DNA from 3 places in the Halomonas sp. AOP25-F1-15 genome. Region 2 is predicted to be linked to each of the others. Evidence: predicted binding sites of a transcription regulator. Region 2 holds the regulator's gene; each other region holds the start of a gene.
The links. The regulator PhoB, encoded in region 2, activates phosphate uptake and scavenging genes when phosphate is short. The targets are predictions, from matches to a motif close to TGTCATANNNNTGTCANA.
Positions count from the first base shown of each region.

Region 1: the regulator PhoB is predicted to act here: its motif matches at 1,813-1,830, upstream of ppk1 (polyphosphate kinase 1).
Region 3: the regulator PhoB is predicted to act here: its motif matches at 1,759-1,776, upstream of ACT3TF_RS08965 (CYTH domain-containing protein).

Region 1 is NZ_JBQSXV010000001.1:70,455-74,652, forward strand. It holds gene ppk1 (polyphosphate kinase 1) at 1-1,723, opposite strand, end outside; gene hemB (porphobilinogen synthase) at 1,877-2,887, opposite strand; gene elbB (isoprenoid biosynthesis glyoxalase ElbB) at 3,081-3,740, shown strand; gene tatC (twin-arginine translocase subunit TatC) at 3,834-4,198, opposite strand, start outside.
Region 2 is NZ_JBQSXV010000006.1:129,784-133,981, reverse strand. It holds gene ACT3TF_RS12855 (hypothetical protein) at 1-182, opposite strand, end outside; gene phoR (phosphate regulon sensor histidine kinase PhoR) at 489-1,775, opposite strand; gene phoB (phosphate regulon transcriptional regulator PhoB) at 1,778-2,467, opposite strand; gene ubiA (4-hydroxybenzoate octaprenyltransferase) at 2,579-3,469, opposite strand; gene ACT3TF_RS12835 (chorismate--pyruvate lyase family protein) at 3,505-4,044, opposite strand; gene ACT3TF_RS12830 (NAD(P)/FAD-dependent oxidoreductase) at 4,191-4,198, shown strand, end outside.
Region 3 is NZ_JBQSXV010000004.1:131,527-135,724, reverse strand. It holds gene ACT3TF_RS08970 (ion transporter) at 1-791, opposite strand, end outside; gene ACT3TF_RS08965 (CYTH domain-containing protein) at 824-1,738, opposite strand; gene ACT3TF_RS08960 (TIGR00153 family protein) at 1,876-2,556, shown strand; gene ACT3TF_RS08955 (inorganic phosphate transporter) at 2,567-3,832, shown strand; gene argA (amino-acid N-acetyltransferase) at 4,055-4,198, shown strand, end outside.

The sequences.
Region 1 (4,198 bases), on a different contig from region 2:
GTCCGCGTTCTCCTTGACGCGCAATGTGCGCTTCACGGTCAATCATTTCGACTAACCGCTCGTGCAGCGTAAAGGGGGCGTGGAGCAGCGTATCAATTTTACGCGCGCGGCCCATTCCCGAAAGCTGCTGGAACACTTTATGTACGTCAGCGCACAGCAATTTGTTCGCGGTCAGCAGGCTATAGTCGGTATAGAGCTTGGCCGTTTTGGAGTGATAGTTGCCGGTGCCAAGGTGCGCGTAGTAGCACAGTTCGCCCTTTTCACGGCGCACGATATGCAGCATTTTAGCGTGGGTTTTATAGGCCATAATGCCGTAAACGACGATGGCGCCGGCTTCTTGAAGGCGTGAAGCAAGCTGCAGGTTGTCGGCTTCATCAAAGCGTGCGCGCAGCTCAATCACCACGGTGACCTCTTTACCTTGGCTGGCCGCCTCCACTAGTGCACTCACAATAGGCGAGTCTGCCCCGGTGCGGTAAAGGGTCTGCTTTACCGCCAACACATGGGGGTCGCGAGCCGCTTCGCGCAGCAGGTCTTCAATCGGTGAAAATGACTGAAAGGGATGATGCAGCAGAATGTCGTTCTTCGCGATGGCATCAAAAAGACTGCCTGCCTTGAGTGCTTTGGGAATGCTGGGAATGAACGGGCGATAAAGCAGCTCAGGGCGGTCAACGTCGCCTAAGGCTGACATCATGCGCGTTAAGTTGACCGGACCTTTAACGCGGTACAAATCATCATTTTCAAGCTCAAACTGGCGCAGCAGAAAATTGGCTAAGCCATCCGGACAGTTGTCGGCTACTTCCAGCCGTACGCCACTGCCATAGCGCCGCGCTAGCAGCTCACCGCGCAGCGCTGAGGCTAAGTCAGACACTTCTTCGGGGTCGACGCTCATATCGGCATTGCGGGTCAGGCGGAATTGATAGCAGCCGCGTACGCGCATGCCGGGAAATAGCTCATCGGCGTGGGCATGAATCATCGATGATAAAAACACATACTCTGAAAAGCCTTCTTCGCATAGCTCCTTGGGCAGTGCCATTAGCCTTGGTAGCGAGCGCGGAGCAGGCAAAATCGCCATGCCGCCTACGCGGCCAAAGGCATCCTTGCCTTCCAGTTCAACAATGAAGTTGAGGCTTTTATTTACCAGCCGTGGGAAAGGGTGCGACGGGTCAAGGCCAATCGGGCTGATGACCGGCATAATCTCGTTATCAAAAAAGGCTCTGCCCCAGGCTTGTTGCGCACTGGTCCACTGATCTCGCCGGCGAAAACGTAGCCCCTGAGCTTCCAGTGCGGGCAGCAGCATTTCGTTGAGAATTTGATATTGTCGGACAATTTGCGCATGGGCTAGCTGGGATATTTCCGCTAGCACTGCTTTGGGCAACCGGCCGTCGGCTGCCGTGGTTGTATCGCCCAAGGCAATTTGATGTTTGAGGCCTGCGACGCGAATTTCGAAGAACTCATCCATATTAGAGGAAAAAATAAGCAGGAACATCAGCCGGTTGAGTAACGGATGCGCATCGTCTAGCGCCTGTTCCAATACGCGGATATTAAACTGTAAATGCGACAGCTCGCGGTTGAAGTAGAGCTGGGTGTCGTCAAGATCGGTTTCAGGCAGCGCTTCACGCGCCTGGATACCGATGGGCGTACGATTTATACGTAGCGGTGTATCGCCGTCGCTGCTGGTTTGATCGGTAGATAATAATGGTGGACTGGAAACGTGCTCGTCCATGGTGGATCTCCCCGCGTCGATGGCTCGAACGTATCATAGCCTGATACTGATAGATCAGCGCAGTATGCGGGGAGAAGATGACAAATACGTGTCACTGGATTGTCATCTTGTTAAAAGCGGCACAAATAAGCAGCTTAGCGCCGCTTTACTTCATTAGCGTTGCTGCAATAGCCGCGCCGCCTCAAGCGCGAAGTAGGTCAAAATGCCGTCTGCCCCAGCGCGCTTAAAGCACATCAGTGATTCTAGTATGACGGGCTCTGCCTCCAGCCAACCGTTATCGAAGGCTGCGCGATGCATGGCGTACTCACCGCTGACTTGATAAGCAAAGGTGGGAACGTTGAGCTCCTCTTTTACCCGGCGCACCACGTCTAAATAGGGCATGCCTGGTTTGACCATGACCATGTCGGCGCCTTCGCTGATGTCCATGGCCACTTCATGCAGCGCTTCATCGCTATTGGCGGGGTCCATTTGATAGGTGCGCTTGTCCGCTTTGCCCAGATTAGTGGCCGACCCGACCGCATCCCGAAATGGCCCATAGTAGTGCGATGCATACTTCGCGCTGTACGCCATGATCCGCACGTTGTGTAAGTTTTCTTGCTCCAGTACTTGGCGAATTGCGCCAATGCGTCCATCCATCATGTCAGAGGGCGCCACCACGTCGGCACCGGCTTCTGCATGGGAAAGCGCCTGTTTCAACAGCGTTTCTACGGTGCGGTCGTTTTGCACGTAGCCTTGCTCATCTAAAATGCCGTCTTGACCATGAATGGTATAGGGATCAAGCGCCACATCCGTAATAATACCAAGCTCAGGCAGCGCTTCTTTTAGCGCGCGCACGCTACGCTGCACCAGTCCGCTGGCGCTATAGGCCTCTTCGGCTAGCTCACTTTTTTGCTCAGGGCCGACGACCGGAAACAGTGCCAGAGCGGGAATGCCCAATGCAAACGCTTCGCGAGCTTGCTCAATGAGTAGGTCGATTGAAAGCCGTTCCACGCCGGGCATCGAAGCTATGGGTTCACGCTGATTTTTACCTTCAAGAACAAAGACCGGCAGTATGAGATCGGAGGGCGTCAGCGTTTTTTCTTGCATTAAGCGGCGTGAAAAATCATCACGGCGCATGCGGCGCATGCGCGTGGCAGGAAAGTGGCGGGGAGTAAGTGCACTCAAAGGTTGTCTCCATTAAGGATCGCAAATGAGGGTGTTAAATAAGAGTGCCCGAAGGCCTGCCGGCAGTATATCAGCCATACCCTGCGGCGAAAGACGCCTTGTGGCAAACAACCACACTGACTAAAGTGGGCAACAGCTTTGCGGTAGTGCGTTCGGCAAACTCTACGTGGTTTCGGATAATAAGGAGATAGGCATGGCCAAACAGGTGGCAGTCATTTTAGCCGGATGCGGCGTTTACGATGGTTCTGAAATTTATGAGACCACGCTGACGCTGCTGCGCTTAGACCAGTTGGGTATTGAGTATCGCTGCTTTGCCCCCGATATCGATCAGCAGCATGTTGTTAATCATCTTACGCAAGAGGTTGTTGAAGGCGAGCAGCGTAACGTGCTGCTAGAGTCTGCTCGCCTAGCGCGGGGGGAAATAAGCCCCCTAGAGGCGTTGGATGCGGATAACTTCGATGCGGTGATTGTGCCCGGTGGTTTTGGCGTCGCCAAAAATCTTTCAGACTTTGCCAGTGCCAGCGATAATATGCAGGTGCTAGACGCGCTGAAAGAGGCGCTGGCGGGCTTTCGTCAAGAAGCCAAGCCTATCGGCCTGATGTGTATTGCTCCGGTACTGGTGCCCCGCCTGCTGGGGGATGGTATTGCCGTCACGGTGGGGAATGACCCGGCGGTATCCGGTGCTATTAGCGCCATGGGCGGGCTGCACCGCACCTGTAGCGTAGAAGATATCGTGGTTGATTTTGAGCACAGCGTGGTAACGACACCCGCGTACATGCTGGCAACGCGCATCAGTGAAGCTGCCACCGGCATCTTTAAGCTCGTCGATCGTATCGCAGAAATGATGGATTAAGGACTATTGCGAGGTTGTTAACGGTAGATATAAAAAGCCGCCGCCATGATTAATGGCGGCGGCTTTTCGATATCTACGTCATTAGTGCCTTCGCTATAGCATGTCTTCTTGCTCTTCCGCCGCCTCTTTCTCCGCTTTGCGCTTGCGTACTAGGCGACCAAACAGCAGACCAACCTCGTAAAGCAGGTACATCGGAATCGCCAGCAGGCTCTGTGAAATAACATCCGGTGGCGTAAGCAGCATGCCCACCACGAAGCAGCCCAGCAGGATATAAGGACGCTTCTTGGACAGGCTTTCTACTGTGGTGGCGCCAGAAAGAATTAGCAAAAAAGTCGCGATAGGAATTTCAAACGCTACGCCGAAGGCAAAAAATAGTTTAAGAACGAAGTTCAAATACTGGTTGATATCGGTCATCACTGCGACGTTTTCCGGCCCTGTCTGGGTGAAAAACTCAAACA
Region 2 (4,198 bases):
TGCTCACTGGCGGTATCCGTGTGAGTACCCTGCGGATCCATCGCCTCGTCATCCGCAGTAATATCTTGGTTCTGATCAATAGATGTACTTTGCTCAGATTCTGCGAACGCTAGCGGGCTAGCCATCAAGCCAAACGTTAAACCTAGAATGCCAGCTTTCTTGAGTAATTCCTTGGACATCATATTCCACCTCCGATCGCTGTTTAAACCGCTTAACTAAGAAAGAAAGGCTAAGTTCAGCCAGCAATTCCTGCGGTCATCTCTCTTACTTGCTTATATTCGCTGCAGCAGACATGCCAAAATCTAATATAATAAAATAAAAACAATAATTATCAAAAACTTATAAAAAATAAGATTACGAAATAAATCTTAATTAGCGATAAAGCGCACCCAAATAGTGTGTAAAAATGACACATGAGTAAAGTTTTACCAATCTTACATGCCAATATTGCACACTTCTACAAATATTGTGCAGCAGGCATTTTAGGGCTAGCTAAGGCGCGAAGCGGAGAATGTACAGCGGAATAAAGCACCCTTACCCGGGTGAGATTCAATCAATAGCTGAGCATCATGGCGTAGCAGCACGTGTTTGACAATTGCCAAGCCCAAACCAGTACCGCCCGTCGTCGTGCTACGCCCTTTATCAACGCGGTAGAAGCGTTCGGTCAGCCGAGGGATGTGCACAGGATCAATTCCCTCGCCGTTGTCCTCAACGTCAATACAGGCTCCGCCAGCTTGGTTATCTTTCCAGCGCAACGTGATGTGGCTCCCTGGCGGCGTGTAGCGAACAGCGTTAAACGCGAGATTAGAAATCGCGCTGCGCATTTCCTGCTCGCTTCCTAGCAGACGTGCCTTGCTGTCAAGCGCAATAGTGATGGTATGCCGCTGATCCGATAGCGCTAGCGCATCCTCACGAACACTCTGTAGCAAAGGGCCCAGCGACAACGGCTGATGATCCTTACCACTTTGGTCAATTTCTAACCGGGACAGCAGCAATAGGTCATTGACCAGGTTCTGCATTCGCTGCGTCTGCTCCTGCATTTGCTGAATACCTTTACCTAAGCGCGGAGGTAGCTGCTCGGCAAGATCGCCATAGGTTTCTAAATAGCCAGAAAGCACGGTCAGAGGGGTACGTAGCTCGTGGGATACATTGGCCACAAAATCACGGCGCATCTGCTCCAGACGATGCAGACGCGTGATATCTCGCGCCATCACTAGCCGCTCATCGTCGCCGTACAGGGTAATTTGGTACTGCAGAATGCATCGCTCATCAATGGGCGATGTTAGCGTTAGCGGTTCACTATAGTGGCGGGCGTTGAAGTAGCTTATAAAGCCCGGATCGCGGAGTAAATTGGTAATGTGCTGGCCACGGTCGTGGGCCGTCTGCAGCCCAAGCATCGTGGTTGCAGCGCTGTTCCACCACTCTAAATCTCCGTGGCGGTCAAGCATAACGACGCTATCGCGCATCGCCTCTGACGACTCTTGAATACGCGCCAAAGTGGCACGCAGCCGACTTTGTGTAATGCGCTGGCTTTTTTGATAGCGATATAAGCGATCAAACAGTTCGCCCCATATCCCCTGGGCAGCAGGTGGTTCATCATGGGGTTGCAGGGTTAGCCATCGATACAGCGCGCGCAGCTGCCGCAAGTGATAAAACAGATACACTGCCAGTCCAGAAGCCAGCCCCAGCCCCGCTGCATCCAATAGCCAGCCAATGCTTGTCCCCAGCGTGGCTAGCCAGGCCAGTTGCCACAGTTCACGGCTCCATAGGCGCACATTTATACCCGTGAAGAGAAACGGTAACCGGTGCCCCGAACCGTTTGAATCAGATTTTGATGGGTTTCGCCTAGCGCTTTACGCAACCGGCGAATATGTACATCTACCGTGCGCTCTTCAACGTACACGTTGCCACCCCACACTTGATCAAGCAGCTGGCTACGCGTGTAAGCGCGCTCCTGGTGCGTCATAAAGAACTGCAGCAGACGATATTCCGTTGGGCCTATCTCAAGCGCCTTACCATCGGAGCTGACGCGATGACTCACCGGATCAAGCAGCAGTCCATTAACCTCTACGGGATCTTCAACACCACGCGGCGTTGCACGACGCAAAACGGCTTTAAGCCGTGCCACCAACTCGCGAGGCGAAAAAGGCTTGGTAATATAGTCATCAGCACCGGCTTCAAGCCCCTGAATCTTATTATCTTCTTCGCCTTTAGCGGTCAGCATAATAATGGGAATCTCAGCAGTGGCTTCTTCGCGCTTTAAGCGCCTAGCAAGCTCGATACCGCTGGTGCCAGGCATCATCCAATCAAGCAGCAGTAAATCAGGCTGGTGGTCGACGATCAAAGCATGAGCATCCTGAGCGTTATCCGCTTCGAGCACGCGATAGTCAGCCATTTCCAGCGCTACCGCAATCATCTCGCGGATCGGCGCCTCATCATCGACAATCAAAACGGTCTTGGCAGTCATACCAGAGCCTCAAGGGGTGCAAAGAGAGCTAATTCAATGAAAAATAGCTCAATGACATATCGATGACGATAACACCATGACTTGATGACAGTTACATGACAGCGGCGATTATTAGCCCGCCACAGGCCACCAACTTAGCGCAATACCCGCGAAAATAAACAAACCTGACCAAAAATTATTGAGGAACGCCTGAAAGCACGCATCTCGGGCACGGTGAAAAATTAACCGCTGCTGATGCAGAAAAGTGGCCGCCATTCCCGCGAGTCCTAACCAGAAAAAACCGCCTAGACCCACTCGCCACCCTACCCATGCTAATAGCAGCAACGTCACCACTTGTAATAAAGCAATAATGACGCGGTCCGCATTACCAAACAGCACGGCTGTCGATTTAATACCGATTTTTAAATCATCGTCGCGGTCCACCATGGCGTACTGGGTATCGTACGCCACGGTCCAAACCACATTAGCAAAAAACAATAGCCAAGCCTCCAGCGGGACATAGCCCAGCACAGCGCCAAACGCCATGGGGATCGCCCAAGCAAAGGCGGCGCCCAGCACGACCTGAGGAAGGTTGGTATAGCGCTTCATAAACGGATAAATAATCGCTAGCAGCACGCCACCCAGCGAGAGCATCACCGTGAACCAATTGGTCAGCAGCACCAAAATGAAGGATATCGCGATCAATGCGATAAACAGCAGCTGGGCCTCGGTTTCGCTAATACGACCGGTGGCTAGAGGACGATTTTTAGTGCGCTTTACATGCCCATCAAAATGACGGTCGGCATAGTCATTCACCACGCAGCCTGCGGCACGCATGGCGTAAACGCCGGCAACAAAAATAAGCAGCACATTGCGCCCCGGCACGCCCTGCGCGGCAATCCATAGCGCCCAAAGAGCGGGCCACATTAATAGCCACGTGCCTATGGGCCGATCCAAGCGCATCAGCTGTAAAAAGTCTGCCACGCGAGCCAATCCCTTCGGCCGCAACAGTGAACGATCCATGCTTACCTCACGAAAAAGAAAACGCAGCTGCTAGCCTAGCGCGAAGGCAGATCAAGGTCATCCGCCATTGCCCGCAAAAAGTACTCTTGTACCAATAACGACAGGCCGCCATGCGTAAATACGGAGCGTCGGCCCCAGCTACAATTCTGCTCGACCCCATGTAGGCTAGCAAAAGGCGGGCGTTGTGTTGTCGCCTCTAATGGCCCTCGCACTAAGTCTGGCTGGCGAAATAACCAGCTGCCTAACGAACGCTCGCCCAAACGATCTAAACGCTGGCCTTTTAGCTGTGTCAACGGCGCTACTGAGCGCGCGACCACCCACGGCGTTTCATCTAAACACAGCGCTACTTCACGCAGCCATGCATAGCGTTTAGGGCCAATCCCCAGCGCCTGGGCTTCATCGGGCAGCGGCCATCCCACACCTTGGCGCAGTAAACGCACCCGAAAAGGCTTGCCACCGCCTGCGGCTGTTAAACGAGCGGTTAACGAATCGGTGGAGGCTACCCACTGCCACCATGGAGAGCTCATCGCGGGGCGCGCCGCATGGACGGGGCGCCAGCGTGGAAAGAGATACATTTGCCGGCCAGCGGGTGATGTCACCGAGTTCTCCAGGGCAATAACGGGAGCAGCTAGTGTAACATGACGCTCTAACAGGCTTTGGTTTCAGCAGCTTTTTCAATAACTCTTTCAATAACTCTTTTAACGACCTTTTGGATGTCTGCATGCCCGC
Region 3 (4,198 bases), on a different contig from region 2:
CGTTTGTCATGCTGCTCATGCCCGCATCCGGGGCAGGTTTCTTCCGAGTGGCGATCTTCACGTATCGAGCGAATCACCTGTGCCGAGAAAATACCGGTGGGCACGGCGATAATCGAGTAGCCGAGTAACATCAGCACCATGGTGATCGCCTTGCCTAACGGTGTCGCAGGAACGATGTCGCCATAACCCACCGTCGTCATGCTAACGATAGCCCAGTACATCGACATGGGAATGCTAGTGAAGCCTGCCTCCGGCGATTCGATGGTGTACATCAAGGCCGCAAATAGCGTCACCACCATCAAAATAGAGAAGAAGAACAGCAGAATCTGGTGCAAGCTGCGCTTCAGGGCATCGATTAGTAGGTTGGCTTCACCGACAAACGCCATCAAGCGAAAAATACGGAAAATACGCAGTACTCGTAGTAGCCGCACAATCACCAGTGCGTGGGCGCCGGGTACTAAAAGAACGAGCCAAGTAGGTAAAATCGCAATTAAATCGACGATTCCATAAAAGCTTTTGAGGTAGAGAAGAGGACGTTCCAGGCAATAGATGCGAACGAGCAGCTCAATGCTGAACAGCAGCGTCAGGACCCATTCCGTGTAGAAAAATATGTCCCCGTAGCGCTCAGCATAAATTTCAATGCTGCCCAGCAGAATCACCGCGACGCTCACCAAAATGGCCACAATCAAGGCGATATCAAATGCTTTCGCCCCCGGTGTGTCGGACTCGAATATGATATGAAACAGGCGGCTACGCAGGCCTTCCGTGGCTGGCGTTAGGTGAAAATTCATTGCGTCATCCTGAAGTGGGCACTCATTCAGCGCTAGCGTAGCGCGGTTTGGTACGCCAAGCGATAGGCGAGTGCTAACGCCGCGCTGCCGTAAGCGGCCTGTGGCTGGCCTTGGGCGTCCAGGGCGCTCGGCAGTGCCTGGGCGTAAGTGCGTGCAGTGGCATCTAACTCAGGATGTTCCGCCAGCGTTTTGATCGCCTGGTGGGCTTTTGCTATAAAGCTTGTTTGCTGGCTGTCATGGTAGGCATCTAGCGCCAGCGTGGCGCGGTGCAGCCATTGCGCCGGGGTTTGCGCGTCGGGTAACGGCCAGTGTTGGGCACTTAGCATATTGCCGCGCGCTGCTTTGCTGCTGTCTGATGGGCGCAGAGGAACCTGCTCAGCAAGCGCCAGTGCCAATGTCCAAAGCGCCTCTGGCTCGCCCTGTTTTAACTCAAGCTCTATTTCACAGATAGGCGTGCGGTAGCTACCGCTAATAATCTCGCCTTCATCCAATACCAGCTCAATATGGTTGTCAGTCTCGGTTGCAGCGGTGCTTGAAAGGCCGCTGGTTAACTGCCAGCAGCGCCGCGTGAAGTCAGTGCGTAACGTCGGGACGAGTGACGTTAGCGCCTGCGCAAGCTGGCCTTGAAAAGGGGGTAGCTTGGCAAGCGCCGTGAGGTCCAGCTGCGGGCCAGGAACTTGCCACTCCCACTCTTGGCGTTGAGAAAGCCCGCCGCCACCTTGGCCGGCTGTTTTGACAGTGTGCAGCACGTTACCATCGACTTCGCGCAGGCGAACGGCAATGCGCGCATTGGCTAAATCGCCTGACGGGGTATCGAAATAGGTGTTGGTCAATGTGTGTTGAGAGGCGGGAACTGAAGCCAGAAGCGGATGTTGGCTTAGCGCAGCCGGCCCCGTGGGGGGGAGTGCCAGCTTAATCTCTACTTCTAGAGGAATGGGGGTTTTCATGGCAATCGCCACCTCGCTATCGTGACATATAGATGAATATTTGATTACATTTATGAACTTTTCATGACGGCGGCGAGCGCACTCTTTATACTGGCGCCGCCATTTCCAGGCTTTCCGAAAACAGGCTAAAAGGCATTATGGTTACCTCCAATCCTTTTTCTTCGATGTTTGGCCGCTCGCCATTCCAGCCGTTATTGGCCCATATCGTCAAGGCAAACGAATGTGCCGACCAGCTGTTGCCGTTTTTCGAAGCAACCCTGGCAGACGACTGGATCAAAGCGGCTGAGCTGCGCGAAAACGTCACCCGCTTAGAGCATGACGCTGATACGCTGAAAACTGAGTTGCGATTGAACCTGCCCAACACCATGTTTTTACCGGTGTCGCGGTCTGATCTGCTTGATCTCATTAGCGTACAGGACAAAATCGCCAATAAGGTGCGCGACATTACCGGCATCATGATGGGCCGTAAAATGCGTGTGCCGGATGAGCTGGCTGAACCGATGCGCGATTATATCCGCACAAGCGTTGCTTGTGTTGCGCAAGCCCGTCAGGCATTGGAAGAGCTCAAAGATCTGCTTGAGTCAGGCTTTGGACGTAACGTCGCTGACGTCATGCATCGAATGATCCGTGAACTGCATATTCTCGAACACCAGGCCGATGACCAGCAGGTGACTATTCGTCGCCAACTGTTCGCGCTTGAAAGTCAGCTGCCACCCGTCGATGTGATTTTTCTTTATAAAATCATTGAATGGGTGGGTGAATTATCTGACCGCGCCGAGCGCGTGGGTAGCCGCTTACAGATTCTGACAGCCCGCTAAGGGGACTTGTATGCTGATTATTGCCCAGCACGGTGAAATCTTCATTATCCTGGCCTGTTTGTTCGGCTTCTTTATGGCTTGGGGCGTTGGTGCAAACGATGTAGCCAATGCCATGGGAACCTCGGTGGGGTCGAAAGCGATCACCATCAAGCAAGCCATCCTTATTGCCGTTATCTTTGAGTTTCTAGGCGCATGGCTCGCCGGTGGTGAAGTCACCGCCACCATTCGCGGTGGGATACTCGACCCCGAATTATTAGAAGCCAATCCTCAGCTATTAGTTTACGGCATGTTGTCGGCACTGTTAGCTGCCGCCATTTGGTTGTTGATTGCTTCAGCACGCGGCTGGCCGGTGTCTACCACGCATTCTATCGTGGGTGCTATCGTCGGTTTTGGCGCGGTGGGCCTGGGGGTTGATGCGGTGGCGTGGGGCAAGGTAGGTCAAATTGCCTCTAGCTGGCTCATTTCGCCGCTGCTCGCTGGTACCATCGCCTATGTCCTCTTTAAGTCTGTTCAGCATCTGATTTTTGAAAGCAGCGACCCGCTTGCAGCGGCTAAGCGCTACGTACCCGGTTACGTTTTCCTGGTGGGCTTTATTGTCTCGATGGTCACGCTGACCAAAGGCTTGTCGCACGTAGGTTTGAATCTCAGCTTTGGGCAAAGCTTGTTGCTTTCGATTGTGCTCGGCATCGCCATTATGGGCCTGGGCATCGTTATGCAGCGACGCATTAAGTTCGAGCAAAATGCGAACGACCACTTTGGCTACGCTAACGTTGAACGCGTGTTTGGCGTGCTGATGATCTTCACCGCTTGTGCAATGGCGTTTGCGCACGGCTCGAATGACGTAGCGAACGCAGTGGGCCCTCTGGCCGCAGTCATTAGCGTTGTACGTAGCGACGGCGTGATCGACAGTGCTGCGTTAGTGCCCTGGTGGGTGCTTATGTTGGGCGGTGCGGGGATCGTGGTAGGCCTTGTGACCTACGGTCACAGAGTGATAGCGACAGTGGGTACCGGCATTACCGAACTCACCCCAAGCCGAGGTTTTGCCGCCACTCTGGCTGCCGCAAGCACCGTCGTATTGGCCTCGGGTACCGGCTTGCCTATCTCAACGACGCATACCCTGGTTGGCGCTGTGCTGGGGGTTGGTTTAGCGCGCGGCATGGCCGCCCTTAACCTGCGCGTGATTGGCACCATTGCTATTTCGTGGCTGATTACGCTACCCGCGGGCGCAGGCCTGGCTATTTTGTTCTTCTTTATGTTTAAAGGCATGTTCGGCTAGGCCGGCTCTACTAGCTTGGTCTTATTAACTTGGTTCTGGTAAATCGGCTCGGCTAAATCAGCCAAGCAGGCATGAAAATAAAGGCGGCACTCTTCATCGCGATCTGCATGAGAATTAGCAGATATGCAATTGAAGGTGCCGCTGTTTTTTATGCTCTGTTAAAGTAGCCCAGTTGAACGTGATAACAGCCTGTTTCTTTCACCTGCTGCCGGAGAGCGGCCCTTGGATACGCGCTTCCCCTTTGTTGATTGGTTTCGTAACGCTTCCCCCTACATTAATGCGCACCGGGGGCGAACCTTTGTCATCTTAATTGAAGGCGAAGCGATGGCCTCTGGCCGCGGGGAGCAGCTGATTCAAGATTTAGCG